DNA from 3 places in the Ensifer sp. GW821-FHT05G01 genome. Region 2 is predicted to be linked to each of the others. Evidence: riboswitches for the same ligand, from Rfam matches in the RefSeq annotation. Region 2 holds a riboswitch; each other region holds the start of a gene.
What was found. A riboswitch is a leader RNA that binds a small molecule or an ion and turns the genes downstream of it on or off. The one in region 2 is predicted to bind cobalamin.
Positions count from the first base shown of each region.

Region 1: linked by a shared signal. The riboswitch ahead of AC07UR_RS10870 (DUF1636 family protein) and the one ahead of bluB (5,6-dimethylbenzimidazole synthase) in region 2 are both predicted to bind cobalamin.
Region 3: linked by a shared signal. The riboswitch ahead of nrdH (glutaredoxin-like protein NrdH) and the one ahead of bluB (5,6-dimethylbenzimidazole synthase) in region 2 are both predicted to bind cobalamin.

Region 1 covers NZ_JBWKSC010000003.1:434,259-444,109, forward strand. Annotated here, with positions in the region: gene AC07UR_RS10845 (mechanosensitive ion channel domain-containing protein) at 1-996, opposite strand, end outside; gene AC07UR_RS10850 (DUF924 family protein) at 1,091-1,651, opposite strand; gene AC07UR_RS10855 (FecCD family ABC transporter permease) at 1,724-2,734, opposite strand; gene AC07UR_RS10860 (ABC transporter substrate-binding protein) at 2,912-3,865, opposite strand; gene AC07UR_RS10865 (ABC transporter ATP-binding protein) at 3,862-4,668, opposite strand; gene AC07UR_RS10870 (DUF1636 family protein) at 4,706-5,119, opposite strand; cobalamin riboswitch at 5,228-5,443, opposite strand; gene AC07UR_RS10875 (hypothetical protein) at 5,691-5,882, shown strand; gene aspT (aspartate-alanine antiporter) at 6,206-7,912, shown strand; gene AC07UR_RS10885 (bifunctional aspartate transaminase/aspartate 4-decarboxylase) at 7,967-9,619, shown strand; gene AC07UR_RS10890 (aspartate:alanine exchanger family transporter) at 9,820-9,851, shown strand, end outside.
Region 2 covers NZ_JBWKSC010000003.1:176,731-186,581, forward strand. Annotated here, with positions in the region: gene AC07UR_RS09575 (MFS transporter) at 1-1,045, opposite strand, end outside; gene AC07UR_RS09580 (UDP-2,3-diacylglucosamine diphosphatase) at 1,150-1,989, opposite strand; gene AC07UR_RS09585 (NADP-dependent malic enzyme) at 2,165-4,477, shown strand; gene AC07UR_RS09590 (helix-turn-helix transcriptional regulator) at 4,646-5,383, shown strand; gene AC07UR_RS09595 (acyl-homoserine-lactone synthase) at 5,539-6,183, shown strand; gene AC07UR_RS09600 (DUF2865 domain-containing protein) at 6,373-7,452, shown strand; gene bluB (5,6-dimethylbenzimidazole synthase) at 7,361-8,152, opposite strand; cobalamin riboswitch at 8,198-8,405, opposite strand; gene AC07UR_RS09610 (SDR family oxidoreductase) at 8,518-9,339, opposite strand; gene AC07UR_RS09615 (phytanoyl-CoA dioxygenase family protein) at 9,429-9,851, opposite strand, start outside.
Region 3 covers NZ_JBWKSC010000002.1:289,037-298,887, reverse strand. Annotated here, with positions in the region: gene metE (5-methyltetrahydropteroyltriglutamate--homocysteine S-methyltransferase) at 1-423, shown strand, start outside; gene AC07UR_RS07195 (acyl-CoA thioesterase) at 420-1,220, shown strand; cobalamin riboswitch at 1,377-1,601, shown strand; gene nrdH (glutaredoxin-like protein NrdH) at 1,904-2,125, shown strand; gene nrdI (class Ib ribonucleoside-diphosphate reductase assembly flavoprotein NrdI) at 2,142-2,558, shown strand; gene nrdE (class 1b ribonucleoside-diphosphate reductase subunit alpha) at 2,528-4,681, shown strand; gene nrdF (class 1b ribonucleoside-diphosphate reductase subunit beta) at 4,698-5,687, shown strand; gene AC07UR_RS07170 (RtcB family protein) at 5,831-7,273, shown strand; gene AC07UR_RS07165 (acylphosphatase) at 7,540-7,824, opposite strand; gene AC07UR_RS07160 (cupredoxin domain-containing protein) at 7,982-8,302, opposite strand; gene AC07UR_RS07155 (DUF4142 domain-containing protein) at 8,312-8,836, opposite strand; gene AC07UR_RS07150 (RNA polymerase sigma factor) at 8,939-9,634, opposite strand.

The DNA of each region.
Region 1 (9,851 bases), 260 kb from region 2:
CTCCTCATCGGACTTGTCATGATGGATGTAGGGCGAAAACAGCCGGTTGCTGCCAACAAGGAAGATGAGTGCGGCGCAGATCGACAGGAAGAGCGCAGTCAGAAGCGGAATGCGCTTGTAGTTCCAGACGAAGGTCAGCCAGCTCGTCGTGCTGCGCGACAGCACCTTGGTTTCGTTGATCGTCGCCGACAGCGCCTCGTCGAACATTTCGAAGGACACATCGGTGTTCTTCAACAGCGTGTTGGAAAACAGCGCGCGCCGCGTCGCCGTGATGCCGTTCGACAATTTCGTTGCCTGGACCGAAAGGCTTTCAGCCTCCCCCGTCAGTGCATTGATCTCACCGCGCTCGGCCAACAGCCGCTTTCGCTCTGAGGTGACGATGTCGGCCTCGGGCGGCTGCCCCTCGCCCGGCGGATCGCCGAGTTCGGTCAGCCGGGCCTTGATCTCGTCCAGCCGCGGACGGGTGGCGATCGAGGTCGAGATGATCTGCTTGGCGACGGCATCGACCTGAACCTTGAGTTCGGCAAGCGCGATGTCGTCGTCGCTGGCCTTGCCGACGAGGTCCTTCAGCCGCTGGAGTTCCTTGCCGGCCGTCGCCAGTTGCTCGGCGGTCTGGCTCTGCCCGGCATCGGCCGCGATGGTCGCGTCATTCGCCTGTGCTGCGTTCTGCGTAGGTGCCGCCGCGTTTTGGGCGGGTTGCGTCGCGCCCCCTGCGGGTTGCTGCGCATTCGGCGCAGGCTGCGCTTTGCCGTCGGAGGCCGGCTGCGTGTTCTGGGCGGGCTGGGCGCCTCCCTGCGCCGGCTGATCGCCGGTCTGGGCCGGGGCTTGCGCGGGCGTCTGGGCCGGTTGCGTCGTCGTCTGTGCCGGCTTTGCGGTTTGCGCCACGACAGCGCCGGCACCGGCCAGCGACAGCAGGCAGACGGAAACAGCGAGCAACTTTCCCACGAAACGCAATTTCAAAACCCTCAAAAGCCCAACCTCATCCCGATACGGAATCGCCCGGGCAGTCGTCACAATGCGGTTTGAATACGAAAGACGGCGGAAAGATGCAAAGGCATGGTAAAACATGCCTTCACACCCCGTAAAACCGTCAGAAACCCGAGCCCGGCTGCGCCAGATAAGCAAGTTCCGCCGCCGTCGACGTTCGCCCGACGAAGGCGTTTCGGTGCGGGAAACGTCCATAAGTCTCGATCACCTCGCGGTGCCGGATTGCATAGTCGATATACATGGGATCGCCAAGTTCGGTGAAAAGCTTCACCGCCATGGTCTGGTCCGTCAGGTTCTCGGAATGCTCGAAGGGCATATAGAAGAATGCCCGCCATTCCGGCTTCACCGCCATGTCGGCGCCGGCGCCGACGGCGAGCTTGGCTTCCCTGAGCGCCAGCCCGTCGGTCGCAAAGGCGAGCGGCGTCCCCCGGTACATGTTGCGCGGCAGCTGATCGAGAAGCACGATTGCCGCCAGCCGGTTTTCCGGCGTCGCCCGCCAGACGTCGCCGATCTCCCTGGCAAGGGCGAGATGCGAGGACTGGAAGCGCTGGTAGCAATGCTCGTCCAGCTCGCGGGAAGGCTTGAACCAATGGTCGAGCGACAGTTCCTCGAACCAGAATTTAAGGACTTCATCCGGGGTGCAGGCCTCAGCGTGATACGTCATTCGCTCCTCGTGTTGCGCAGTGGTCGATTGCTGGAACCAGGCGGCAATCGGTCCGTGTCCATGCCGCGAGCTTTACACCACCTTGCGCTGTTTCAGAATGGCAATAAAGGCCAAGCCGCCGACAAGTCCGGTGACGACGCCGATCGGCATGTCCTCGGGCGCCATGACGACGCGGGAAAAGAGGTCGGCCCATATCAGCACCAGCGCCCCGACAAAGGCGGAAAGCGGGATAACCCGGACATTGTCGCTGCCCGCAAACAGCCGAACGAAATGCGGCACCATCAGGCCGACGAAGCCGATCGCACCGGAGAACGCGACCATGACACCGGTCAGGAGCGCCGTGACGACAAAGAGGACAAGGCGGAACCGGCGAACGGGAATGCCGAGCGTCGTTGCCGTCTCGTCACCCATGGCAAGCGCGTTGATCTCGCGCGCACGAAGCACGAGATAGCCGAGGCAGGCCGCCAGCACCACGGCGGGATAGACGAGATGCGGCCATTGCGCCAGACCAAGGCCGCCGAGCATCCAGAAGATCACGGTGTGCACCGCCCGGGGGTCGCCGAGGAAAATCATCAGGTTGCCGATCGACGTCAAGGTGAAGGCGACGGCAACGCCTGACAGCACCAGCCTGTCGGCGTTGGTGCCGAGCACCCGCGTCACCAGCGCCACAAGTGCTGTCGCGACCAGAGCGCCGGCAAAGGCAAACAGCGGCACCGTGGCGAGGCCGAGGATGAGGCCTGTGTGGAGAAGCGCGATGATCGCGCCGAGCGCGCCGCCGGAGGACACGCCAAGCAGGTGCGGATCGGCGAGCGGATTGCGGGTGACGGGCTGAAGCACGGCGCCCGTCAGCGCCAGCCCCGCCCCCACCAGCCCGGCAAGCACGACACGCGGCAGGCGCACGTCCCAGACGATGCTCTCGCGGCCGGCCGACCAGGCGACCTCGACGCTGCCAGGCGAAAGCTTCGAGGCGATGATCGACCAGACGGTCGAAACCGGGATCGGTGCAGAGCCCAAGGAGACGGCAGCGGTGATCGTCAGGCACAAGAGCAGCAGTGCCACGAGAAAGGCGGTCGTGATCTTCACTGTCCGTCCCAGGTTCAAGATTGCAGAGGAGAGGACGAAAGCGGGCGACAAGGCACGCTTACGCCAGAGGGCGGCGCATCGGGCATGACGCGCCGGCAATGCAATAACACGCTAAACGTGCTGCATGATTTGCCCTGTATCGACGCCGGTTTCAGGGATCATGCAGACGACGGCGCATTACATCGCCTGCCCGTGAAATGCCTTTGCCAGGCGGGCGATGGCATCGATGTTGCGCGGGCCCGGCGTCGCCTCGACATAATCGAGCACCACGAAGCGGTCGTTCTTGACGGCATCGATGTTCTTGAAGGCCGGGTTGCTCTTCATGAAGGCGATCTTCTGCTCGGCGGTGACCTCGCCATAGTTGACGATCACCACCACCTCCGGGTTCTTGTCGATCACCGGCTCCCAGGAAATCTCCGTCCAGCTCTTCTCGACGTCGTCCATGACGTTGACGCCGCCGGCCGCCTCGATCATCGCCGTCGGTATCCCGAACCGCCCAGACGTGAACGGCTTCTCCTCGCCGGAATCATAGACGAAGACGCGCGTCGGGCGCTCGATCGCCCCCACTCCCGCAGTGATCTTGTCGAGGTCGCGGCGGTAGCCGTCGACGAGCGCCTTGGCCTGGTCCTCGACGCCGAAAATCAGGCCGAGATTGAGCAGATCGACGAACATGTCGTCCATCGTCGGCTTGCCCTTGGCCATGATGTGGATGCAGGATTCGGTCAGCTCGTAGACGTTGACCTTGAAGGGCGCCAGCGTTTCCGGCGTCACCTCGCCGCCCACCTTCATGCCGTAGTTCCAGCCGGCAAAGTAGAAATCAGCGTCGGCATTGAGCAGCACTTCCTTGGTCGGATATTTTTCCGAAAGCTCCGGCAGCGCCTGGACACCTTCGCGCAGCTTTTCATCCAGCGTCTTCCAGCCGGAGACGCCGGTATAGCCGACCATGCGGTCCTGCAGCTTCAAGGCCAGCATCATCTCGGTGAGGTTGACGTCGTTGGAGACGGCACGCTTTGGCGCCGCATCGAAGGTCACGTCGCGATTGCAGCTCTTGACGGTGACGGGATAGGCGAGCGCCGGCGTCGCGGCGAGCGCGAGGAGCAGAAGCGCCGAACCGGCGAACAATGTCTTCATGAAATCAATTCCTGTCGAGCGAGTGAAAAGGAAAATCGGGCGCCGTTGGAGACGGCATTACTGTGGGCGGTGGCGGTAACGCCAAAGGCGTCGGAAAGCGCCTGCGGGTTGAGCACCTCTTCGGGCGGCCCGAAGGCCGTCATGCGGCCTTCCGTCAGGATCGCCACGTCGGTGGCAAATTCGGCGGCCAGGTTGATGTCGTGCAGCGTGGTAACGATGGTCAGCTGCAGCGTCTGCAACAGGTCGAGGATTTCGAGCTGATGGCGGATATCGAGATGGTTGGTCGGCTCATCAAGGATGATGATGCGCGGCTGCTGGGCCAGCGCCCGGGCAATCAGCACCCGCTGTTTCTCGCCACCCGAAAGTGTCGAGAATTGCCGTCCGGCCAGGTGGGCAAGGTCGAGATGCTCGAGCGCATGCGCCACCGTCTCGCGATCCCTGGCCGTCCAGCCGCTCATGCCTTCGCGCCTGGGGATGCGGCCCATCATCACCACGTCGCGCACGCTGAAGGGGAAATCGCTCGGCATTTCCTGCAAGACGACGGCAATGATCCGCGCCGCCTCCCGTGCCGTCATCGACCAGAGGTCGACGCCATCGACTTCGATCGTGCCCGCCGTCGGCTGGGCGGAACGATAGAGGCAGCGCAGCAGCGAAGTCTTGCCGGCACCGTTCGGGCCGAGAATGGCAAGCCGGCTGCCGGGCGCAATGGCAAAGTCGACCTCGCGAACAAGCCGCAGGTCCGGGCGTGGGCCCCAATCGAGCGCGCGGACACGAAGGCCGGCCCCTGTCGCGGTGCAGCTCATCGTCTCGTCCCTCCCCATGTACGCATTCGACAGGCGTTCATTGGAAATGCCCGCCGATATCTTCGGAGATGAGCAGCGCTGCCGGTATGCGCGCCAGCGTCTTGGCGCTCAGCCCGCGCGGCCGTTCGGCCGCCCGCGTCATGCCATCGTTGCGCCCGGCATAGGTGGTGGCGAAGGTAACCAGATCGTCGATATCCTCATCGGGCGAGATATCGCCGAAGAGATAGGTCGCCTTGCCCGTCGCCTGGAAGGCGATGGTGCAAGGCCGGGTGCAGGCGGCCATGCAGACCGTTCCGGCAATCGAAAAATCCCGGTCGAGCGGCGCGCCGAGGGCGGCAATGCTGCGGTTCAGCCGCTGGATCAGATCCGCGCCCGGGCGGCAGGGGCCGCCGGTGAACCGGCAATCGGTGCAGACCGTTATCTTGTGCTGTCGGGATGCCGGCTTGGCCATATTTCTTCTCCGCCGGATCGGGCCGGAGAGAATATGGCAAAGCGATGTGATGACGGGTGACCGCCGCGCAAAAACCAGTTCTTGTCCATCGGAACACCCCGTCCGTTGTGGTTGATCGGTTCGATGGCAGGTCTCCTGGCTCGCGGGTCTTCGCGCATCCACGTCTTCCCGGCTGAACGCCAGTGACAGGGTGTGAATGCGCTTTCCGCTCACAGTTGCGGGGGCAGCCACGGTTTCGGCCCCATTTGGGTCGTCCGCTCCGTGTTCCCTTTTCAGCCGCTTACGCATTGTCGCGCTCGCAGCACCATCACCCCCTTCGTCGCACACTTCGACGGAGGTGACAACCGGCGGGACGGATCGGCCTCGGCCTATCAACATGCGGCATATTCTCATGCGCCTTAGTTATGTAATATCATTACAGTAAGCAAGCCGAAATATCCGTCCTCCGTTATTATGCATCAGGGTCGGCGACGCCACGACTGACCGTGCACCAACGCTCGACCGCGATGATCAGCAACGTCGTTGGCAACGACCCGTGCCCGATATCCCATCAATGCTGAGATGCGCGCCTTTGGCGGACACTCTGCATAAGCGCAATGAGGGAAACGATGCGTCGGCTGTTTCAACCATCCTTGGAGGAACCGCCTTCGGCGCATTCCATGGCTGGCAACGGCACGGAGTGGTGGGCGCGATTGCGCTCGGCTTCGTCGCCGGAGCCGTCCTCGCCAGTTCACCGAGGTTGCTTATCGAACTGCTGACCTGAACGATCGCCGACGGCATCGGCACCCCATCCCCTGCCATGCCTCGTCGCACGAGCCATCGCGCCGCCCCTGGGCGCAGTCGTCACCGACGGAACGGCCAACCGGTAACGTCGTCCGTTACTGTTACGTACTTGCAGACTGGCACAATCGGTGATGTGCTTTCAAAGAACTGATCGCGCCTTCCAGCGGCGTGCAACGACTTGCGCCGGGTTCGCCCGCGTTCCGGGCGGCGGCGCTCCGAACTTCATATCTCGAAGTCTTATGCGACGTAACATCCAGCCTGTCCGCGTAACTCCCGAATACGACGAGTTTTTTGAAGGGGATGATGGTGAATCCAATAGACTTTTTCGTAGACACGCTGCGTACATATCCACCGGTCGCCGTCTTTCTTGCCCTCGGCATCGGCTTCGTGATCGGCCCGATCAAGATCGCAGGCTTCAACCTTGGAAACGTTACCGCCACCCTTCTGGCCGGCGTCGTCATCGGACAGCTGGGCATCCAGGTTTCCGGCGACCTGAAATCGACCTTGTTCCTTATTTTCCTGTTTGCCGTCGGCTACGGCGTCGGCCCGCAGTTCGTTCGCGGCCTGAGCACGGACGGACCCAAACAGATCCTCTTTGCCCTCTCGGTCCTCGTGCTGTGCCTGATCGTGCCCTATCTGTGCGCGCTGATCGCCGGCCTGCCGCTTGGCTATGGCGCGGGCATGTATGCCGGTTCGCAGACAATCTCCGCGGCCATCGGCGTTGCCAGCGACCAGATCAACGCCATGGGCATGAGCCCGGAACAGGCCAAGACCTACACCGACCAGATCCCGATTGCCTATGCGGTCACCTATATCTGGGGCACCATCGGCTCGGCGATCATCCTGGCGCAACTCGGCCCCAAACTTCTCGGCATCGATCTTCCCGCCGCCTGCAGGGAGTATGAGGCCAAGCTTGGTGGCGGCACCGTGAGCAGCGAACCCGGGATCACCCGCGCCTATCACGATTTCGGCCTCAGGGCCTATCGCGTCGACGAGGCGAGCGGCCTGACGGGAACGCCGGTCAGGAATCTGCTTCCCGGCATCCGCGTCTTCGTCGAGCGGCTGCGGCGCGGCGGCCAGATCATCGAGGCCGATGGCAACACCGTGCTGCAGCCTGGCGATGTCGTCGCCTTTTCCGGCAGACGCGCCGCCCTTGTGGAACACCTCGACGCCAAGCTGCTGGAGGTTGAGGACAAGGAACTGCTGAACGCCGAAGCCGAGGTCCTCGACGTCTACGTCACCAACAAGGCGCTTGCCGGCCGGACACTCGCCGACGTCAGCACCGAGGATTGGGCCCGCGGCGTCTATGCACGCAAGATCGTGCGCTCGCTGGTCGAAATCCCGGTCCTGCCCGGCACGACGGTCGAACGCGGCGATATCGTCACCATCGGCGGCGCCAAGAGACATGTCGAGGCAGCGATCAAGGCGCTCGGCTTTGCCGACCGTCCGGTCGAAACGACCGATATTGCCTTTCTCGGCTGGGGGCTGTTCTTCGGAGCCATGGTCGGCGCGCTGACGCTCACGATCGGCGGCATACCGATCGGCTTGTCCACCTCGGGCGGCGCGCTTCTCGCCGGCCTCGTCCTCGGCTGGCTTCGCTCCACCTATCCTGCCTTCGGCACCATCCCGGCTCCGGCACTCTGGCTGATGAACACGCTGGGCCTGAACATCTTCATTGCCGTCGTCGGCATCGGCGCCGGCCCCGGCTTCGTCGCCGGACTGCAGGAAGTCGGCATTTCGCTGCTGCTCTGGGGCATCGTGTCGACATCGGTCCCGATGATCGCCTCGGTGCTGATCGGACACTACGTGTTCCGCTTTCACCCCGCGATCCTGTTTGGCGCCTGCGCCGGCGTGCGCACCACCACGGCGGCGCTCGGCATGATCCAGGAAGCGGCCAAGAGCAAGGTTCCGGCCCTTGGCTACGGCATGCCCTATGCCATCGGCAACACACTGCTGACCATATTCGGCCTCGTCATCGTCATCATGCTGGCGCCATCAGGCGGGCCGTGAGTTTGAGAGCATCGTTCGAAGAAGCAGAAAACATCGTTTAAGGGAGTGTGATTCATGTTGGACAGAAAATTCTACGACAGTCTATCCGATCTCAGCCCGTTCGAAATCAAGGACGAGCTGATCAAGCTTGCCAGGACGAGCTCGCAGAAATCCGCCACGGCATTCCTCAATGCCGGCCGCGGCAATCCGAACTGGACGGCCACAAGGGCGCGTGAAGCGTTTTTCCTGCTTGGCCAATTCGCCATCACAGAGGCCAAGCGCACCTCCTTTGATCCCAAAGCGGGCGTAGCAGGCATGCCGGCGCGCGATGGGGCGCATCAGCGGTTCCAGAAGTGGATCAAGAAACAGCTCCACGCGGCCGCCCAATGGGACGAGGAGGAGGAAGGCGAACTGCCGGCAAAGACGCTTTCCGACGCCGTCGAATACGCCATTCGCTCCTTCAACTTCGAGCCGGACGCCTTCGTGCACGAGCTCACCGATTCCATCATCGGCGACAACTATCCGGTGCCCGACCGGGCGCTCCATCACAACGAGATCATCACCCATGAATATCTGATGTGGGCGATGTGCGCCGGCCACCGGCCCAAGGCGACGTTCGACCTCTACCCGGTCGAAGGCGGCACCGCCGCCATGTGCTACATCTTCAAGGCGCTGAAGAACGCCCGCCTGCTCAACGCCGGCGACACGATCGCACTCGGCACGCCGATCTTCACACCCTATCTGGAAATGCCGGAACTGGAGGACTACGACCTCAAGACCATCAATGTCAGCGCCGAGCAGGAGGATCGCTTCCAGTTTACCGACGAGGATATCAAGGCGCTCGAAAACCCCAAGGTGAAGGCGCTGTTCCTGGTGAACCCCGGAAACCCGTCCGCCGTTGCCATGGATCCGGATTCGATCAAGCGCCTCGTCGACCTCGTCACCAAGAAGCGTCCCGACCTGATCGTGCTCACGGACGACGTCTACGGCACCTTCGTTCCAGGCTTCCAGTCGCTGCTCGGTCATCTGCCGCGCAACACGATCGGCGTCTACTCGTACTCGAAGTATTTCGGCTGCACCGGCTGGCGCCTCGGCGTCATTGCGGTGGCGCAGGACAACATCTTCGACGAGAAGATCAAGGCGCATGGCGAGCCGATCCAGAAGCTCCTGGAAAAGCGCTACAAGGCGATGACGCCGAAGCCGCGCGACGTGAAGTTCATCGATCGCATCGTCGCCGACAGCCGCGACGTGGCGCTGAACCACACCGCCGGCCTGTCGCTTCCGCAACAGGTGATGATGTCGCTCTTCGGCCTCGTCGAGCTGATGGATGTGGAGAAGGCCTACCAGAAGGCCTGCATCGCCATCTGCACGAAGCGGTTCTGGAACCTGATCGAAGGCATGGGCGTCGAGTCGAATCCCGGCATCTATTTCGACCACTATTACGGCATCATCGACTTCGAGTTCTGGCTGCGCAAGTATGTCGGAGAAGATGTCGTCGCCTGGGTGAAGGAGAACATTCACCCGCTCGACATCCCCTTCCGGCTCGCCGAAGACTACGGCATCGTTCTCTTGAACGGTTCTGGTTTCGATGCGCCGAACTGGTCGGCACGCGTCTCCTTCGCCAATCTCAACGACGATGCCTATACCCAGATCGGCACTGCCGTCCGCTCCGTGGCGCGCGGTTACGTCCAGGCCTATCGCGCTTCCAAGGGCATTCCGATCAGCTGATGCACCAAAGGCGCCGGCCGCCTCTGGGCGGCCGGCGATTTCAACCCGCTCGCCTCGCCTGACCGCCTCGTTTCCTGAGCCGCATTCCCGCGCGTCCGAAAATCGACCGAAGGCTTCAGGCGCCGCATATCGTTGAAAACCCATCTGCATTCGGCACGCAGCCCACCGGCGTCCGGCGCTCAATCTCGAAGGATCGTCACGTGGTCGAACAGGCGTTCAGCATTCTGCGGGC
Region 2 (9,851 bases):
CGGTGTAGAAGAAGTAGAGGCCCTGCGCCGATGCTTCCTGCTCCTCGACCACGCGCTCCACCAGCTTGTTCTGCATGCCGGTGTGCATGATGGCATAGGTGAAGGCGTGAAAGCACTGCAGCACGAAGTATCCGGAAAAGCCGAGATCCATCGGGAAGATGATCCAGCGCAGCACGGCCAGGAAACAACCGGACAGGATCATCGTCCAGACGCTGAAACGCCGAATGATCGCCTTGGCGAAGATGAACATCGTCACTTCGGCAGCAACGCCCGCACTCCAGAGAATCCCAATCTCCGTGCCGCTATAGCCGATATGCTGCCAGTAGATTGCCGAGAAGGCGAACAGCATGGCGTGGCTGGCGTTCACCAGCGTCACGCCGATCAACAGCAGTTGCAGATCGAGCTGGCGCAGCGATTTCGGCGGGGGCTCGGTCAAGGCCGTGATCGGCGACGGACGTCGCGGCCGACCGACCTTGGGCGCCGCGAAGGCCATCGCGATCGTCAGGCCAAATCCGATCGCCATCGCCGGCAGCACCATGTCGCCACCGAAGATGCCGATCAACCAGCCGCCGAGCATGGTTGCGCCGATGAAGGCAACGGAGCCCCACAGCCGCATCTGGGCATAGTCAAAACCCCAGCGCCTGACACCGGAAAGCGCGATCGCCTCGACGATCGGCACATAGGGTGAATAGACGGCAGATTGCAGCGTGTAGATGATCAGGATCGGCCAGAAATCGCGGGCATAAAACAGCACGAACGCCGTCGCCAGCGACAGGAACCCAGACCAGATCAGAACGATCGTGCGCTCTCCGAGCCGATCGGCGATCACGCCCGCGATCGGCGCCGTGAACACGCGCACGAACATCGGCAAGGCCAGCACAACTCCGATCTCGAAATCGCTCATGGAAAGCGTCGTCAGCCAGACCGGAAAATACGGCATGGCGAAACCGTTGACGATCAACGGAGCGCAGAAGAGCAAGGCTGTGCGAAGCGTAAAATAACGCGGCGGAGGGCCCACGGCAGCGGGCGCTTGGGAGGGAATCATGGGAGGACCTGATGGCTATGGGCCAGCAATAGCATAGCCCACTGCAGGATCGCCATAACCTAGATTTCGCTACAAGCGCGGTTCGTAGGCTGCTCGCAGCCTCTTCAGGCAGCCCGCTGCGTCAGCAATTGCGCCAACAGACGTTCGGCTTCTGCAGTTCCCTCGGCTTCAGCGGCGCCGCCGCGCATCTGATGCCAGGTGATCAGCTCCATGGTGCCGTCGTGGTGCTCGGCGATCGCCGTGCAGCTTTCGACCCAGTCGCCGGTGTTGATGTAGCGGATGTCGCCGATGTCTTCGATGACGGCATGGTGGATATGGCCGCAGATCACCCCTTGGGCGTCGTGACGCCTGGCCTCGTCGGCGACCACCTTCTGGAACTCGCCGATGAAGTTGACGGCGTGTTTCACCTGCAGCTTCGCCCAGGACGAGAACGACCAATAGGGCATGCCGAGCCGGCGGCGAATGGCGGCGAGACCGATATTGATGGCGATTGCCGTGTCGTAGGCCCAGTCGCCGAGATAGGCGAGGATGCGGGCATTGCGCACGACCACGTCGAACTCGTCGCCATGCAGCACCAGATAGTTGCGGCCGTCGGCGCCCTTATGCATGTGGCGCTGCGCCACCTCGATTCCGCCAAAATGAACGCCAGGAAAATCGCGCATGAATTCGTCGTGGTTGCCAGGGATATAGATGATACGCGTGCCCTTGCGCGCCTTGCGCAAAAGCTTCTGGACGACGTCGTTGCAGTTCTGCGGCCAATACCAGCTTCGCTTCAACCGCCAGCCATCGACGATGTCGCCAACGAGAACGATGGTTTCCGCCTCGTGATACCGCAGGAAATCAATGAGAAAGTCGGTCTTGGCCGCCTTGGAGCCGAGGTGGACGTCGGAGATGAACAACGTCCTGAGATGTCTTACGGAGTTGTCTTGCGGCGCCGCCATCATACCAGCCTCGTCTTGATTGAGCCTTCTGGGGCCCGTCAAAACCAGACTCGTGTTTCAGGAAGATGACACGGACGCCGGCCGCTTCGTCGCACCGGCGCAAAAGAACCGCGCAAAAACTGTACGCGGTTCGCAATTCGTGCCACAAGGCCACGTCCAAAAAAGAGGAATGCAGACTATGAGCACGGGCGACAAAAACAAATCCCACACCGGTCCGGCCAGCGGCGATATCGACCAGCAGGCTCTTTTCTTCCATCGTTACCCGCGCCCGGGGAAGCTCGAAATCCAGCCCACCAAGCCGCTCGGCAACCAGCGCGACCTCGCGCTCGCCTATTCGCCAGGCGTGGCTGCACCTTGCATCGCCATCCGCGACAACCCGGAAACGGCAGCCGACTACACGGCGCGCGCCAATCTTGTCGCGGTGATCTCCAATGGCACGGCCGTTCTCGGTCTCGGCAACATCGGTCCGCTTGCCTCCAAGCCCGTGATGGAAGGCAAGGCCGTCCTGTTCAAGAAATTCGCCGGCATCGACGTCTTCGACATCGAGATCGATGCGGCAAGCATCGAGCGCATGGTCGACGTCATCTCGGCGCTGGAGCCGACTTTCGGCGGCATCAACCTCGAAGACATCAAGGCACCGGAATGCTTCGAGGTCGAGCGCCAGCTGCGTGAAAAAATGCAGATCCCCGTCTTCCATGACGACCAGCATGGCACCGCCATCATCGTTGCGGCCGCGATCCTCAACGGCCTGGAGCTGGCCGGCAAGGACATCGCCAAGGCCAAGATCGTCACCTCGGGTGCCGGTGCTGCAGCGCTTGCCTGTCTCAACCTGCTCGTCACGCTCGGCGCCAAGACCGAAAACATCTGGGTGCACGACCTCGAAGGCCTCGTCTACAAGGGCCGCGAAGTTCTGATGGACCAATGGAAATCGGTCTACGCCCAGGAAAGCGACAACCGGGTGCTTGCAGACAGCATCGGTGGCGCCGACGTCTTCCTCGGCCTGTCGGCGGCCGGCGTGCTGAAGCCGGAACTGCTGGTACAGATGGCGGAAAAGCCGCTGATCATGGCACTGGCCAACCCGACGCCCGAGATCATGCCGGAAGCCGCCCGTGCGGCACGCCCGGACGCCATGATCTGCACCGGCCGTTCGGACTTCCCCAACCAGGTCAACAACGTGCTCTGCTTCCCGCACATCTTCCGCGGTGCGCTCGACTGCGGCGCAAGCACGATCAACGAAGAAATGAAAATGGCGGCCGTCCGCGCCATCGCCGGCCTTGCCCGCGAGGAGCCATCGGATGTCGCTGCCCGCGCCTACTCCGGCGAGACGCCGGTCTTCGGCCCTGACTACCTGATCCCCTCGCCCTTCGACCAGCGCCTGATCCTGAGGATCGCGCCGGCCGTCGCCAAGGCTGCTGAAGAGAGCGGTGTCGCCACTCGTCCGATCCAGGATTACGACGCCTATCTCGACAAGCTCAACCGCTTCGTCTTCCGCTCCGGCTTCATCATGAAGCCGGTCTTTGCCGCCGCCAAGAACGCGCAGAAGAACCGCGTGATTTTTGCCGAAGGCGAAGACGAGCGCGTGCTGCGCGCAGCCCAGGTGCTGCTCGAAGAAGGCACTGCCCGCCCGATCCTGATCGGCCGTCCGCAGATCATCGAGACGCGCCTGCGTCGCTACGGCCTGCGCATTCGTCCTGATGTCGATTTCGAAGTGGTCAACCCCGAAGGCGACCCGCGCTATCGTGACTATGTCGAGGACTATTTCGCCCTTGTCGGCCGCCTCGGCGTCATTCCGGAAGCAGCCCGTACGATCGTGCGCACCAACACCACGGTCATCGGGGCGCTTGCCGTCAAGCGCGGCGAAGCCGACGCACTGATCTGCGGTGTCGAAGGACGCTACAGCAAGCACCTGCGCGACGTCTCGCAGATCATCGGCAAGCGCGAAGGCGTTCTCGACTTCTCGGCGCTGAGCCTGCTCATCTCACAGCGCGGCGCAACGTTCTTCACAGACACCTATGTCAGCTATTGCCCGAGCGCCGAAGAAATCGCCCAGACGACAGTCATGGCGGCACAGGAAATCCGCCGCTTCGGCATCACGCCGCATGCCGCCCTTGTCTCGCACTCGAACTTCGGCTCACGCGATTCCGAAAGCGCCACCAAGATGCGTCAGGCATTGCAGCTCGTGCGCGAACTTGCGCCCGACCTCGAAGTGGATGGCGAAATGCATGGTGATTCGGCCATCTCCGAGGTTCTGCGCCAGCGCGTCATGCCCAACAGCACGCTTTCGGGCGAAGCCAACCTGCTGGTCTTCCCGAATCTCGATGCCGCCAACATCACGCTCGGCGTCGTCAAGACGATGACGGACAGCCTGCATGTCGGCCCGATCCTGCTTGGCTCGGCACTGCCGGCGCACATCCTGTCGCCGTCCGTGACCTCACGCGGCGTCGTTAACATGGCAGCACTCGCTGTCGTTGAAGCCAGCCATCCGGGTTGAAACTTTTTGCAGGGCCGTCGTACCCGGCGGCCCTGTGTTTCCGATCCGATCCTGGCAACAACCATTGTTTGTAGGATCGACAATCCACAGCAAATGCGGATGACGGTTCTGGACAAAAGGTGAACCCCCAACCATTGTGGGGTTCAGGGCAAGAATCGGTGTTGTGGCATGACTGAACAACAGGCTGTCCTCGACATGCTGGAAATCCTGGAATGCGGAGGCTGTGTCGAGCCGGCCCATTTTTTTACGTTGATGCGACGTACCTTTCGCATCGCTCATCTCCTTTATCTTGAGGCCGAGCCCTATGCGGACGAGCTCAAGATCTGCCGCCTGCACCACACATTCGGTGCCTACGCGGCGGAGCTTTATCTGACGCGTGGGCTCTATCGCATCGATCCGATCCTCAAGCTGGCGCTCGGCGGCGTCAGACCGGTCGAATGGACGACGGCGCGCCATCGCTTTCCCGAATGCGAGCCGTTGTTCAAGACGGCCGAAGAGATCGGGCTCTCTAGCGAAGGCGTCGCCCTGCCGCTACCCTCGCCGGCCGGTCGCATGGCGTTGCTTGCCATCAACGTCAACATGTCGGCGGCCGAATGGTCGATCTATCGGCGCAATCATCTGCGCGACTTCCAGCTCGCCGCCAACCTGTTTCATGCCGGCATGCTCGAGAATGCGGCCATGACGAGTGGCGCGGCAACGCGCGAGATGCGCTTGACCGGCCGTGAAACCGAGGTTCTCACCTGGTCGGCAGCCGGCAAGAGCTATTGGGAGATTGCCACCATTCTCGGCATTTCCGAGCGCACCGTGCGCTTCTTCATGACCAATGCCCGCCGCAAGCTCAACGTCGTCTCCAACACGCAGGCCGTGGCCCAGGCCGTCCGCCATGCGCTGATCCCCACAGTTTGATCCGGGCTAGAGCCGCTCCCCCCACGCTCTTCCGGAAACCCATCGAAATTTAGAGTAAAAAATCCGTTACCGGTACTGTCACTAGTGCCAGTTTCTTCTCCGCCGCCGGACTGACAGCATCACGCCATCCCCCAAAGACAAGGATGGAGAGAACGATGATCAGGATCCTCAACGGCAGGACACGCGGACAGCACCCACAGGCCATCGACGAGATGTTCAAGTTGCGCAAGCGCGTCTTTCACGACTTCCTGAAATGGGACGTTCAGACCGATGGGGACTGGGAGATCGACAACTACGACAAGTCGAACCCGCTCTACATCCTGTCCTATTCGCCGGACACCGGAAAGCTGCGCGGATCGCTGAGGCTGCTGCCGACGCTTGGCCCCAACATGCTGGACGATACGTTCCCGATCCTGCTTGGCGACAACCCGGAGATCCGCAGCGCCTCGATCTGGGAATCGAGCCGCTTTTGCATCGATCCGGAAATTTCCCAGGACCGTGCTTCCAATCAGGTCACGGTTGCCGCCGCAGAACTGATGTGCGGCGTCGGCGAACTCGGACTTGCCTCCGGCATCAGCCACATCGTTACGGTCACCGACGTCTTCCTCGAGCGGATGTTCCGTCGCATGGGTTGCCCCGGCGAGCGCATCGGTGAACCGCACCGGATCGGCTCGGTCTTTGCCGTGGCGGTCGCCTGGGAAGTGACGCCGTCGCTGCTGAGCGCCATGAAGGCCGTCGCCGCGATCGAAGGCACCGTGCTTGAGCGGCCGATGTCGCTGGAAACCGCACGCGCAGCCTGACACCGGATCGGAGCCGTCCATTCGTCCGAGAGGACGACACTGTTAACGCATTACGAGGCTTGTCGTTGCACACGCAGTGACAAGCCTTATGATAGGGCTGAAACAGGAAATGCCGACGGCGACCGATCCCGGACAACAAGGGCGGCGCAGCGCGGTTGCAGAAATGGACGTTCGCCCTTGTTCCGGAACATGAAAACCCTTGCCGCGGCGACTTTGCCGCTGCTTCTGGTTCTTGCCGATCAGGCGCTGGCCTCCAGCGTGTGCGACCGCCTGAACACCCGGCTTGCGCAATTGCCCGAGGCCATCACCACCACGGCCGATACGCGCGATTACGCCAGCGCGATTTCGCGACAGAACATTGAACTGCGTCGAGCGCGCAACGATCGCCGCCGCGCCGGCTGCGGCACAGGCAGCGTCGTCGTGTTCAATGGCGGCGACCCGGATATCTGCGCTGATATCAACAGCCTGATCGCCGAGATGGAAGACAATCTCGCTATCCTCAAATCGGAACGCCAGCAGCTGATATCGGGCGATGGCGACGACACGCGTCGGCGCATCCTGGCTGCACTTGAGATCAACGGTTGTTATGGCGACCGCGAGGAATTTGCCAGCGCCGACCCGGACGCGCCGGAAACGCATCGCAATATCCTGCGCGATCTGCCGCCGGAGGAATCCTACGGGCCGTTGTTGCGCGATGGCGACGCAGACGGATACCCTCCGGAAAGCGGCGTCTATTCCGGCACGCTTCGCACCATGTGCGTGCGCACCTGCGACGGCGCCTTCTTCCCCATTTCGTCCGAGGCGAGCCCGGCGGACTTTGCTCGCGACGAGCAGGCCTGTCGCGCCCGCTGCCCGGGTGCCGAAACCGAGCTCTTCTTCCACGAGCTTGCGACCGAAGAGAGCGACCAGATGGTTTCCGCCTCGACTGGACGCCCCTATCGGGAATTGCCGAACGCCTTTGCCTACCGGACGCGAGACGTCGGCAAGCCCGGCATCTGCGGCTGCCAGATCCCGAAGACGGTGGCAACAGCGCCCAAGGCAGGCGGCGGCAATTCCAGCGATAGTCGGTCCTCGATCATCGTCATCGAAGGCAATAAGGGGGCAGATGCCCCTTCTGCCAAGGTGACGGTTCCCGCTGAAGAGCGCCCCTACGATCCCGCCAAGAGCAAGGTGCGGGTCATCGGGCCGACGTTCCTGCCCCAGAAGGAAACGTCGATCGACCTTCGCCACCCCACGGGTCCGGCTTACCAGCCCGTTCAGAGCAACTGATCGCGGCGTCAGCCTTCCGGCAGGCTCCCCAACCTTCCTCGAATACCAGTTCCTCCAGCGGCAGGCGCTGGCGCCAGCCTTTTACCGCCAGTTCCGGCTCACGGTAGAGGTGGTCGACGAAGCCCAGGCAAAGCCAGGCGACGATCACGACATGATCGGGTATGCCGAGGATCGCCTTGATCTCGTTCTCATGAAAGATGCTGACCCAGCCGACGCCGACGCCTTCAGCGCGCGCGGCAAGCCAGAGATTCTGGACGGCGCAGACGGTGGAATAGACATCCATGTCAGGATTGTGGGTGCGCCCGAGAACGACCGAGCCGCCGCGTGTGCGATCGCATGTCACGCAGATACTGAGCGGTGCCTTGCGGATACCCTCCAGTTTCAGCGAGCGGTATTTCGCCCGCTGATCACCATCGAACATCAGCGCAGCTTCGTCGTTGGCGCGGGAAAACGCCTGCCAGACCCGCTCGCGGGTTTCCGCCTGGCGCACGACGACGAAATTCCATGGCTGCATGAACCCCACCGATGGCGCCCGGTGCGCTGCATTGAGCAGGCGCATCACCAGATCGTCAGGCAAGGGGTCGGGCAGGAACTGATCCCGCACGTCCCGGCGTGTTTCGATGGCGCGGTAGACGGCTTCGCGCTCGTCAAATGAAAAGGCTTCTGCGGCCGCAAGGCCGCCATTCGCGTCAGTCAGCATCGTTCGATCCCCAACAATGCACAACCTTCCGCCGTCCGCGCGGGTTTCGGTCTATCTTGCCAGGCCGGTCTTCTGACTTCGGATCCCCCGGCCGCTCCGCCTTCCCAGATCCGATGAAGATCCAGTGGCAAGACTTTGAGAAAACTCAAGATCCCTGGGGCAGCCGTCCCCGTCACAGCGTTGGGCACGTTCCGGAGTGACACCGGATTCCCGATTCTCCCGCGTCGCGGGCACCTGACGACGCCATAAGTGCACAGCCAATCGGGAATGACAAGCAACTCGGTGGGTGCCCGCCGGCACCGTGCGAGCCTTTCGGCAGCGGTCGACATCGGAGACCTTTCGACCGCTGCCCTTGCGGCTCACTATCAAAGCGGGGCGACGGGATGTGGCGAGCCGTCATAGCCACCCCAGACCGACTGGTCGAAGCAGATGACCGACCCCGTCATCAGGCCGGATTCGTTCGAGGACAGATAGGCGCAGGCGCGCGCGACTTCCTTGGGATCGACAAGCCGGCCGAAAGGCTGGCTGGCGGCCGCCTTTTCCAGCCAGTCGGCTGCAGCACCGTGAAACTCTCGCTGGATGCGATCTTCCCCCTCTGAGGCCATCCATCCGATATTGAGACCGTTGACACGAATACGGTTGCGCAACAGCGCGTAAGCCGTGTTCTTGGTCAGCGTCTCCAGCGCGCCCTTGGACGAGCAATAGGCAGCGATGAACGGCTGCCCGGCCATGGCCGACATGGAACCGATGTTGACGATCGTGCCCTGAGTGCCCTCCCTTCGCATAACCTTGACAGCCTCCTGGATCAGGAAGAACGGCGCCCGCACATTGATGGCGAACATCCGGTCGAAGAGTTCGGGGCTTGTATCGAGAATGGTGCCGCGGTCGGTGATTGCTGCCGCGTTGACCAGCGCATCGACCCGCCCGAAGGTGGCGTCGCAGGCGTTGACAACCTTTCGGGCATCTTCGACCTTTTCGAGATCCGCTTCGACATAAAGCACCTGCGCGCCGCTCGCCTTGCGGATCTCCTCAGCCTTCGCCTCTCCCTTGGCAGTGTTGCGCCCGCAGATGACGATGCCTTCGGCCCCGCGTTCCGCAAACAGGCTGGCGATCGTTGCCCCCAACCCTTGCGTCCCACCGGTGACGATGGCGACCTTGCCGTCAAGACGGCCGTGTTGTTCGGTCATGAAATTCCTCCCAGGAGTGAAAGTGTCATCGAAACAGGAACGGCCCCCGCCGCCGAGCGCCGGGGACCTGTCATGGCGATATCTTCTGTTCAGCTCAGCTTGCGCTGTGCCTGCTCTTCAAGCGCTTTGCGGAAATCCGCCTCGCTCCACCTTCCTGAAAGCGCCTCATGCATCAACTGCGCCTGTGTTTTCGGCGCAAGGCCGCCGAGCGGCGGGTCGCGATCGAGATTAGTCGGGAAGGAATAACCTTCGGCACAGGACGCAATCGCATTGGCGACCTCACCCTTCGAAAGGGCGCCGGATGCGATAAGAGCTGTCAGCGCCGGATAGAGCGCCGCGCTCATCTTCACGCGATCCACGGTCTCCATCGCTCGCCCGAAGGCCGACGAAACCTGCAGCAGATTGGCAACGCGCTTGATATCGGTCGAACGGTTGCTGCCGGCGGCATGGAACAGCGCCGGATTGAAGAAAACGACATCGCCCTTTGCAAGCGGCAACTGCACGTGATGTTC
Region 3 (9,851 bases), on a different contig from region 2:
TTCCGCATCAGCGCCTCCTGTGTCGGTGATGAAACCCAGATCCACACCCACATGTGCTACTCGGAGTTCAACGACATCATGGCGGCAATCGCGGCGATGGATGCCGACGTCATCTCCATCGAAACCTCGCGCTCGAAGATGGAACTGCTCGGCGCCTTTACCGATCAGTCTTACCCGAACGAGATCGGCCCGGGCGTCTACGACATCCACTCGCCGCGGGTGCCCACGGTCGACGAGATGGTGCATCTGATCGAAAAGGCAACTGACGGGCTGACGCCGTCGCAGATCTGGGTCAACCCGGATTGCGGCCTGAAAACGAGGCAGTGGGAGGAAGTGCGCCCGGCCCTCGTCAACATGGTTGAGGCGGCGCAGGCGCTGCGGCAATCCTTTGCTGCCGGCCGGCGGGAGGCCGCAAGCGCATGACGGGCGACAGCAACATCGAAATGGCGCCGGGGGAAACCCCGGCGCCTGCCACCTTGATCGACATCGTCTTTCCCGGCGACACCAATCATCACGGCACGCTCTTCGGCGGCGCGGGCCTGGCGCTGATGGACCGGATCGCCTTCATCGTCGCCAGCCGCCATGGCCGCGTTCCCTTCGTCACCGCCTCCTGCGACCGCGTCGATTTCCGCGCGCCCGCCCGCATCGGCCACATCGTCAGCTTCACCGGTCGCCCGATGAAGGTGGGGCGGAGGTCGATGTTGGTCGAAGTCGACATGATCGCCGAGGACCTGACGGCCGGCACCAACGATCTGTGCACCCGCGGCCAGTTCACCATGGTGGCGATGCCGGAAGTCAAGGACGCCGGATGGTCGCTGCCCCCGCTCGACGGCGCCGCGAGCGAGCAGACAGAAGGCGATGCCCTGCGTATGGTCGATATCGTCTTCCCCGATCAGGCCAACAGCTCCGGCGCCATGTTCGGCGGCGACGCGCTGGCGCATATGACCAAGGCCGCCTTCGTCGCAGCGACGCGGGCAAGCCGCAAGACGACGGTGCTCGCTTCCTGCCAGCGCATCGATTTCAAGCACCGCATTACGGTCGGCTCGATCATCGAGCTCGTTGCCCGGATCGCGAAAACCGGGCGGAGCTCGACAACGGTCGAGGTCGAGTTGTGGTCGGAAGATCTGGTGGGCACAAAACGGACGCTGACGGCCCGCGGCGTCTTCATCATGGTGGCCGTCGACCGCGACAACCGCCCGGTGCAAGTCTTCGCGGCCTGACGCGTTCGACGCGGGGAGCCGTCAACGACGGCTCTTCATCCACAGGCTTTGTTGGAACCGCGCATTTACTCCCCGTTATCCACACCCGGGAAAATATTGTCCGTTCCCGCGGGCATCGGCACCATCGAACCTATTGACGCGATTTCCCGACCATATACTATATCTAGTGTTCGAGGTTCTTCCGATTCGCAAGGATTGGGAGCGAAGATGGGAATACGGTGCGCTGTGGCGATTTCGCCTGGCTAAGCCGTGGCTGCCCCCGCAACTGTAAACGGCGAGCAACTGTCCAGCATTCGGCCACTGAAGCATGAGGCTTCGGGAAGGTCCGGGCAGAAGCACCGACCCGTGAGCCAGGAGACCTGCCTCGATCGATAAACGTCCACGGGCGGGGTGTCCGGAGAGGTCAGAGGTGTGCTTGCGGCAGGATGAAACCTGCCTGTTCGTCTCGACGTCTCCCCGGAAGCGCCGTCTTCAACTTCGGGGTGAAGTCATGTCCGCGTCATCGAATTCCTACTACTCGCCAATGAAGAGGCGCGGGAACCCGCGCATCTGATGAAGAGGTGCGCTCGGTCGTTTCGGCCAGAGCAAGCCGTCATCCTGCCAGCCCTGCCCTTTCGCCGGAGCGTGTTCGCGCGCCCGCATGCCTTTTCATGCCCAGATCCAGCCGACCCAACGAGGAAGAAATGAACGTCACCGTCTATAGCAAGCCCGCCTGCGTCCAATGCACCGCCACCTACCGCGCGCTCGACCGCAAGGGCGTCAACTACGAGGTGATCGACATCTCGATCGACGAGGACGCGCTGCAGACGGTCAAGGGCCTCGGCTACATGCAGCTTCCCGTCGTCGTTGCCGGTCCGGAACATTGGGCAGGCTTCCGCCCCGACAAGATCAGCGCCCTCTCCTAAAGAGAGGTGCGGCGCGATGGGCCTGATCGTCTATTTTTCCACCCGCTCGGAAAACACCCATCGCTTCGTGGGCAAGCTCGGCCTGCGTGCCGTCCGCATTCCCGTCAGTCCGGCCGACGGGCCGCTTGAGATCAAGGAACCCTATGTGCTGGTCGTGCCGACCTATTGCGGCGACGACGGCCGAGGCGCCGTGCCCAAACAGGTGATCCGCTTCCTGAACGATGCGGACAACCGCTCCCACATCCGCGGCGTGATTGCCGCGGGCAACAGCAATTTCGGCGCGACCTACGGGATCGCCGGCGACGTGATCTCGGCCAAGTGCCAGGTGCCCTATCTCTACCGGTTCGAGCTTCTGGGCACCGACGAGGACGTCGCCAATGTCAAAAACGGGATGGAACGATTTTGGACGTCTCAACACTCGAACGCCCTTTGAAGGCGACGGAAGCGGCGCTCGATTACCACGCGCTGAACGCGATGCTGAACCTCTATGACGAGGACGGCCGGATCCAGCTCGACAAGGACCGGCTGGCGGCCAAGCAGTACTTCCTGCAGCACGTCAACCAGAACACCGTGTTCTTCCATAACCTGCGCGAAAAGCTCGATTACCTGGTGACCGAGGGCTATTACGAGCAGGAGGTTCTCGACCAGTATTCGTTCAATTTCGTGCGCGATCTGTTCGACCACGCCTATGACAAGAAGTTCCGCTTCCCGACCTTCCTCGGAGCGTTCAAGTATTACACCAGCTACACGCTGAAGACCTTCGACGGAAAGCGCTACCTCGAGCGCTACGAGGATCGCGTCTGCATGGTGGCGCTGACGCTGGCGCGCGGCGACGAGACGCTGGCGCGCGGCATGGTCGACGAGATCATCTCCGGCCGTTTCCAGCCGGCGACGCCAACCTTCCTCAACGCCGGCAAAAAGCAGCGCGGCGAGCTCGTCTCCTGCTTTCTGCTCAGGGTCGAGGACAACATGGAGAGCATCGCGCGCGGCATCAATTCTGCGCTGCAGCTGTCGAAACGCGGCGGCGGCGTTGCGCTCTCGCTCACCAACATCCGCGAGGCCGGTGCGCCGATCAAGCAGATCGAAAACCAGTCCTCGGGCATTATTCCCGTGATGAAGCTGCTGGAGGATTCATTCTCCTATGCCAACCAGCTCGGAGCCCGCCAGGGCGCAGGTGCGGTCTACCTCAACGCCCACCACCCGGATATCATGCGCTTCCTCGACACCAAGCGCGAAAACGCCGACGAGAAGATCCGCATCAAGACGCTGTCGCTCGGGGTCGTCGTTCCAGACATCACCTTCGAACTCGCCAAGAACAACGAGGACATGTACCTGTTCTCGCCCTATGACGTGGAGCGCGTCTACGGCGTTGCCTTCACCGATATCTCGGTCACGGAAAAATACCGGGAAATGGTCGCCGACAGCCGGATCCGCAAGAAGAAGATCAAGGCGCGCGAGTTCTTCCAGGTTCTGGCGGAAATCCAGTTCGAAAGCGGCTACCCCTACATCATGTTCGAAGACACGGTGAACCGCGCCAACCCGATCGCCGGCCGCATCACCATGAGCAACCTGTGCTCGGAAATTCTGCAGGTCAGCGAAGCCAGCGAATACAACGACGACCTGTCCTACAAGCACATGGGCAAGGACATTTCCTGCAACCTCGGCTCGCTGAACATCGCAGCCGCGATGGACAGCACGGATTTCGGCAAGACGATCGAGACTTCGATCCGGGCACTGACGGCGGTGTCGGACATGAGCCACATCTCTTCGGTGCCCTCCGTCGAGAAAGGCAACGACGACAGCCATGCGATCGGTCTCGGCCAGATGAACCTGCACGGTTATCTCGCCCGCGAACGCGTCTATTACGGCTCGGATGAAGGCATCGATTTCACCAACATCTACTTCTACACCGTGACTTACCACGCCATCCGCGCCTCAAACCGCATTGCGGTCGAACGCGGCACGAGCTTCAAGGGCTTCGAGAACTCGAAATACGCCTCAGGCGAGTATTTCGACAAATACACCGAACAGGAATGGAAGCCGGCGACGGAGCGGGTGCGGGAACTGTTCGAAACCGCGGGCATCGATATTCCGACGCAGGAAGATTGGCTGGAACTCAAGAAGGCCGTGATGACCTCAGGCCTCTATAACCAGAACCTGCAGGCAGTGCCGCCGACCGGATCGATCTCCTACATCAACCACTCGACCTCCTCGATCCACCCGATCGTCTCGAAGATCGAGATCCGCAAGGAAGGCAAGATCGGCCGCGTCTACTACCCGGCCGCCTTCATGACCAACGATAATCTCGACTACTACCAGGACGCCTACGAAATCGGCCCGGAGAAGATCATCGACACCTATGCGGCAGCGACCCAGCATGTCGACCAGGGCCTGTCATTGACCCTGTTCTTCAAGGACACGGCGACGACCCGCGACATCAACCGGGCGCAGATCCATGCCTGGAAGAAGGGCATCAAGACCATCTACTACATCCGCCTTCGCCAGATGGCCCTGTCCGGCACGGAAGTGCAGGGCTGCGTCTCCTGCGCTCTTTGATACCCCGGGGAACACGATGAACATCCAAGTGAAGACCAAGGCGCCCAAGGGCCCGCAAGCCGTGCGCGCCATCAACTGGAACCGTATCGAGGACGACAAGGACCTCGAAGTCTGGAACCGCCTCACCGGCAATTTCTGGCTGCCGGAAAAGGTGCCGCTGTCGAACGACATTCCATCCTGGGCAGCCCTTCGCCCGGAAGAGCAGCAATTGACGATCCGCGTGTTCACTGGCCTGACGCTGCTCGACACGATCCAGACGAGCATCGGTGCGCCGACCCTGATGGCGGATTCGATCACGCCGCACGAGGAAGCCGTCTATTCCAACATCTCGTTCATGGAGGCGGTGCACGCCCGCTCCTATTCCTCGATCTTCTCGACGCTTTGCTCGACGCCTGATGTCGACGATGCCTATCGCTGGTCGGAAGAGAACGAACATCTGCTGAAGAAATCGGCGCTCATTCTCGAGCACTACCGCACTGCCGATCCGCTGAAGCGCAAGATCGCCAGCGTTTTCCTCGAGAGCTTCCTGTTTTACTCCGGCTTCTACCTGCCGATGTACTGGTCGAGCCGCGCCAAGCTGACCAACACCGCCGACATGATCCGCCTGATCATCCGCGACGAAGCGGTGCACGGCTATTACATCGGCTACAAATTCCAGAAAGGGCTGGAGCGGTTGAGCGAAGAGCGCCGGCAGGAGATCAAGGATTTCGCCTTCGACCTGCTGCTCGAACTCTACGACAACGAGGCAAAATACACGGAGTCGCTTTACGACAGCGTCGGGCTCACCGAGGACGTGAAGAAGTTCCTGCACTACAACGCCAATAAGGCGTTGATGAACCTCGGCTATGAGGCGCTGTTCCCGGCTGACGCCTGCAAGGTCAATCCGGCGATCCTCTCGGCGCTGTCGCCGAACGCCGACGAGAACCACGACTTCTTCTCCGGCTCCGGCTCGTCCTATGTCATCGGCAAGGCGGTGGCGACCGAAGACGAAGACTGGGATTTCTAGAGCGGGCGAGGGCTTTGCTCCCCTGATGATGTGCTGCCGGCGCCATGCCGGCCGCACCATTGACTGCCGGCCCGCCTTCGACTAGAGAGCGCGCCAATCCGTATTGCCGCGGCTGCTGAACCCAAGGCAACGGAGAAATCAAAATGTCCACCCGACATAACCCCTTCGTCCGGAACGATATCGTTTCCGGGCATGCAATCAGGTCCGTCGTCGCGATCGACGAACCTGAACACCAACGCGCGCGCGCACTCGGTGACCTCGCCTCGGCCCTTCCAACCCCGGAGGGGCTGGCGAGCCATGGTGCCGTGGCCGGACGCATCATCACCACTCCAGACTTCCACCCGGGAAAACCCGTTCCGGTCGGACTTGTCGCTGACATCGAGAATGCCGTCATTCCGCACCTGATCGGCAACGATATCGGCTGCGGCATGCGCATGATCGTGCTCGACGATATCCGCGAGGACGATCTCGCGCCGGATCTGGAGAAACACCTGCGGCATGTATTCTTCCAGGGCGGGCGCGACATTGCCCTGACCGGCAGGGATCGTCACGCAGCCCTCAGGGACGGCGTGCCGGGTCTGCTCGAAAGCCTGTCGGGCAAGCGCCAGGGGCTGCTCGCGCGGCTCGATTTGGAAGCAGCCTGGGCCGATGTCGCGCACACATCGGACGATGGCTGTTTCCGTTCGGATGCCATCGACCCTGACTTCGACGACTATGCAGCCCTCGATGACCGGCATCGGCATGACGCCATTCTCGGCACCATCGGGGGCGGCAATCACTTCGTCGAATTCGGCGTGGTCGAGCGCATCCTCGATGGCGGGTTTGCCCGCATCGCCGGGCTGAAGCCGGAAAGCGTTGTGATCGTCGTGCATTCCGGCTCGCTCGACTTCGGCCAGCGGGTCGGGACGGCGGCGAGAGAGCGGGCGCGTCAAAACGGTGCGGCGGCGGTTGACGACCGGATCGTTTCCGAGGCCCGTCACGCCGACCACTATCGGCGATACATGAACGGCCATGCCAATGCTGCGAATGCCGCCTTCGTCAATCGCTTCCTGATTGGCCTGGCGGCGGTGGAAGCGCTCACGCGAACGATCGGCCGGCCGGTTGCACACCGGCTGGTCTACGACGCGCCGCACAACACCGTGTGGCAGACCGGCAACACCGTTCGACACCGCAAGGGCGCCTGCCCGGCTCGCGGTCCGGGCACGCTCAAGGGTTCACCCTACGAGTGGACAGGAGAACCGGTGATCCTGCCGGGATCGATGGGCGACGGCACCTGGTTGTTGCGCGGGCTGGGCGAAGCTGACGGCATGGAGTCCTCGGCCCATGGCGCCGGGCGACGGCTGTCCCGCCAGGAGGCCCGTGGAGCGACAACGACGCTTGGCGGCCTGCGCGTCATCGGCCCGGTCGACACCGCGAGCCCGGCTATCCGCAGCCGGCCGGACATCCTTGCCGAGCTCCAGGGCCGGCTCAAGGAAGAAGCCCCGGCCGCCTACCGGCCGATCGACCAGGTTGTCGATCCAATGGTGGCAACCGGCCTTGTCGGCCGCGTTGCCCGCATCAGGCCGGTCCTGACAGTCAAAGGCTAGGCCTGTCCGAGAACCGAAATGCCGGGGGAGCAGAATGCTTCCCCGGCGTTTTCACACGTCTTTCCTGGATTTTCCGGGCTACTTCGCCCGCACCATACGACGACGGCCGATGGCAACCTGCGCCGGCAGCAATCTGGTGACGCCTTGAACAATACCGACGGCGTCTGGCGATCCGGCAGCTATAAACCCATTTGCGAATGTCGCCGGATAGCCGCGATTTGGTTCGTGCGTGCGTCGCTTCAACCGAAAGGGGCGGCGCACGTACCCTAGCCAGTAATCTGGAACCCCTGAACCGGATCGGGCAGGGCCACCGGCTCGGTTTCGACACTGACGACGGAGGCTGCTGCCGGCCCGATCCAGAGCCGTTCGACCATGTTTGCAAGGGCAGCGTCGGAACCGACGATCATCGCTGCCACCGACCCGTCGCGCTCGTTGCGCACCCAGCCGGTCACACCAAGGCGTTCGGCTTCCCGGCGGGTCCAGATGCGAAAGCTGACGCCCTGCACCCTTCCGCTGACACGGACCAACATCGCCTTGCGCTCTCTGATCATGATCGCACCTGCTCTCGCTACAGAAGGAAACTGGAGCGAAGACGAACAAAGGCAAGCCACAAGGAACCATGCACGTCGGCGCTAGAGCGTTTCCCCCGGAGGGTTTTGGCGCTTTTCCGGGCGGCCAGCGGACTTCGCATTTTTTGCAGGGCATTGCCTATGGCGCTGCCACCGACAGGCGGCCCTTCATGTTGGGATGAAAGCGGCAATAATAATCCACCTGCCCTGCCTCCGGCATGGCGAGGCTTGCCGTGCCTTTCGCCGGGATCAAGACATCCCATCCACCCTTCACGGTCGCGGTATGGACGAGAATGTCCTTGTTGACCCACTCGATCGTATCGCCCACCCGAGCCTCGATTTCCGCCGGAACGAACGCCATCTTTTCGATGGTCACGCGGACTGTTTTCGCCTCGGCATCCACGACGCCATTGCCGAGCACGAGCCCGGCAATGGCGATGAGATAAAGGACGGATCGCATGGCCGCGTCCTACTTCAGCGTGGCGGCGACATGTTCGGCATGCTGCTGATGGCCCTGAAAAATCTTCAGGCCGGTTTCAAGCAGCGCCTTGAGCTCGGCATTGCTGGCCGAGGGAATGAGCAGGGTCGTAAGCGCGCCGTTCACCTGCTTGTGGTAGGCGACTTCGTTGTCGACATAGGCCTTATCGAAACTGGCGCCGTCGAGCTTGGCGAGCTTGGCGCGCTCGCCGTCGGCCGCCTTTGAGAGCGCCTTGCTTGTATCGTTATCTTCAGGCGTCACCTTGAGCTTTTTGACGAGGTCGAGCGCCTGCGTATTCACCGCCTCATGGTCGCGGACCATGTCCTCGGCAAAGGAGACGACCTCCTTGTTGCCGGACTTCGAGATCGCGAGCTTGGCATTTTCCACGTCGATCACCCCGGCCGTATAGGCGATGTGGGCGATCTGCGGATCGCTCGGCTTGTCCGCTGTCTGTGCATGAGGCGCAAGGGCGAGCAGGCAAAGCGTGGCGAGCGCAGTCATGGGCCGAATGTTCATGGTAACCTCCTCATTCCACGCAGGGCGCGGAAGCTGTTTGCATTTGACACGCATTGGATGTCGCCTGCCCGCAAAGGTTCCCGCAGCTCAGAGGCCCGAAGATCAAATGGAAAGGCCGAGGCGCTGCATGACGGCAGCGGTCAGCCGCGCGCAGCGACGCCCGGCAAAGGGGAATGCGTCGAGCAAGACCGGGCCGATCTGTTCATGCAACTGCCTGCGCACGAGTTGCCTTGCCCGATGCAGCCGGGTCTTGACCGTTTCGGGACGCAAACCAAGAAGATCGGCCGTCTCCTCCATGCTCAATCCCTCGATCACCCGCGCAACGAAAACGGTCCTGTAGATGTCGGGCAGGTTGTCGGTTGCGCTCTCGACCAGATGCAGGATCTGTCGCTGCGCCATCGTACGCTCGGGGTCGTCGACGCCCGCCGGCACGGGGAACTGGATAATCGTCGCGTCTTGCCCGCTGCCGATTGACCCCAGCATCTCGGCCTTGCGGCGCCCTCGCCGCAGCCGGCCAAGCGCCTCGTTGATGACGATGCGTGACAACCAGGTGCCAAGCGACGAGCCGCCGCGAAAACTGCCGAGATGCGCATAGGCACGCACATAAGCCTCCTGCACGACATCTTCCGCCTCACTGTCGTTTCGCACGACACCCCTGGCAATACGATAAAGGCGTTGGTTGTGAGCCTGCATGATCGACAGGAACGCCTGCCCGTCCCCGGAATGCGCCCTTTGTGCCAGTTCCACATCCGCAGCCGGATCCGTGATCGCAAGCGTGTGTGTTCGAGTGCGTGCCATGAACGAGCCTCCCGCAGCATTCGATGCACGGTTCCGCCAAAGGTTCCCGCATTTTTCAGCGGCAGGCAACGCCCCTCGCCTTGGAACGTTCTGCGGGAGAGCGTTTGCGCCATTCCGGCCGGTTCCAGTTCCACTGTCTGACCACTGAACTCGGTGTCGACCACTCACGCGGGAGGCGGCATATTTTCTCGCGCTACCCTGTTAATAATTCCATCGC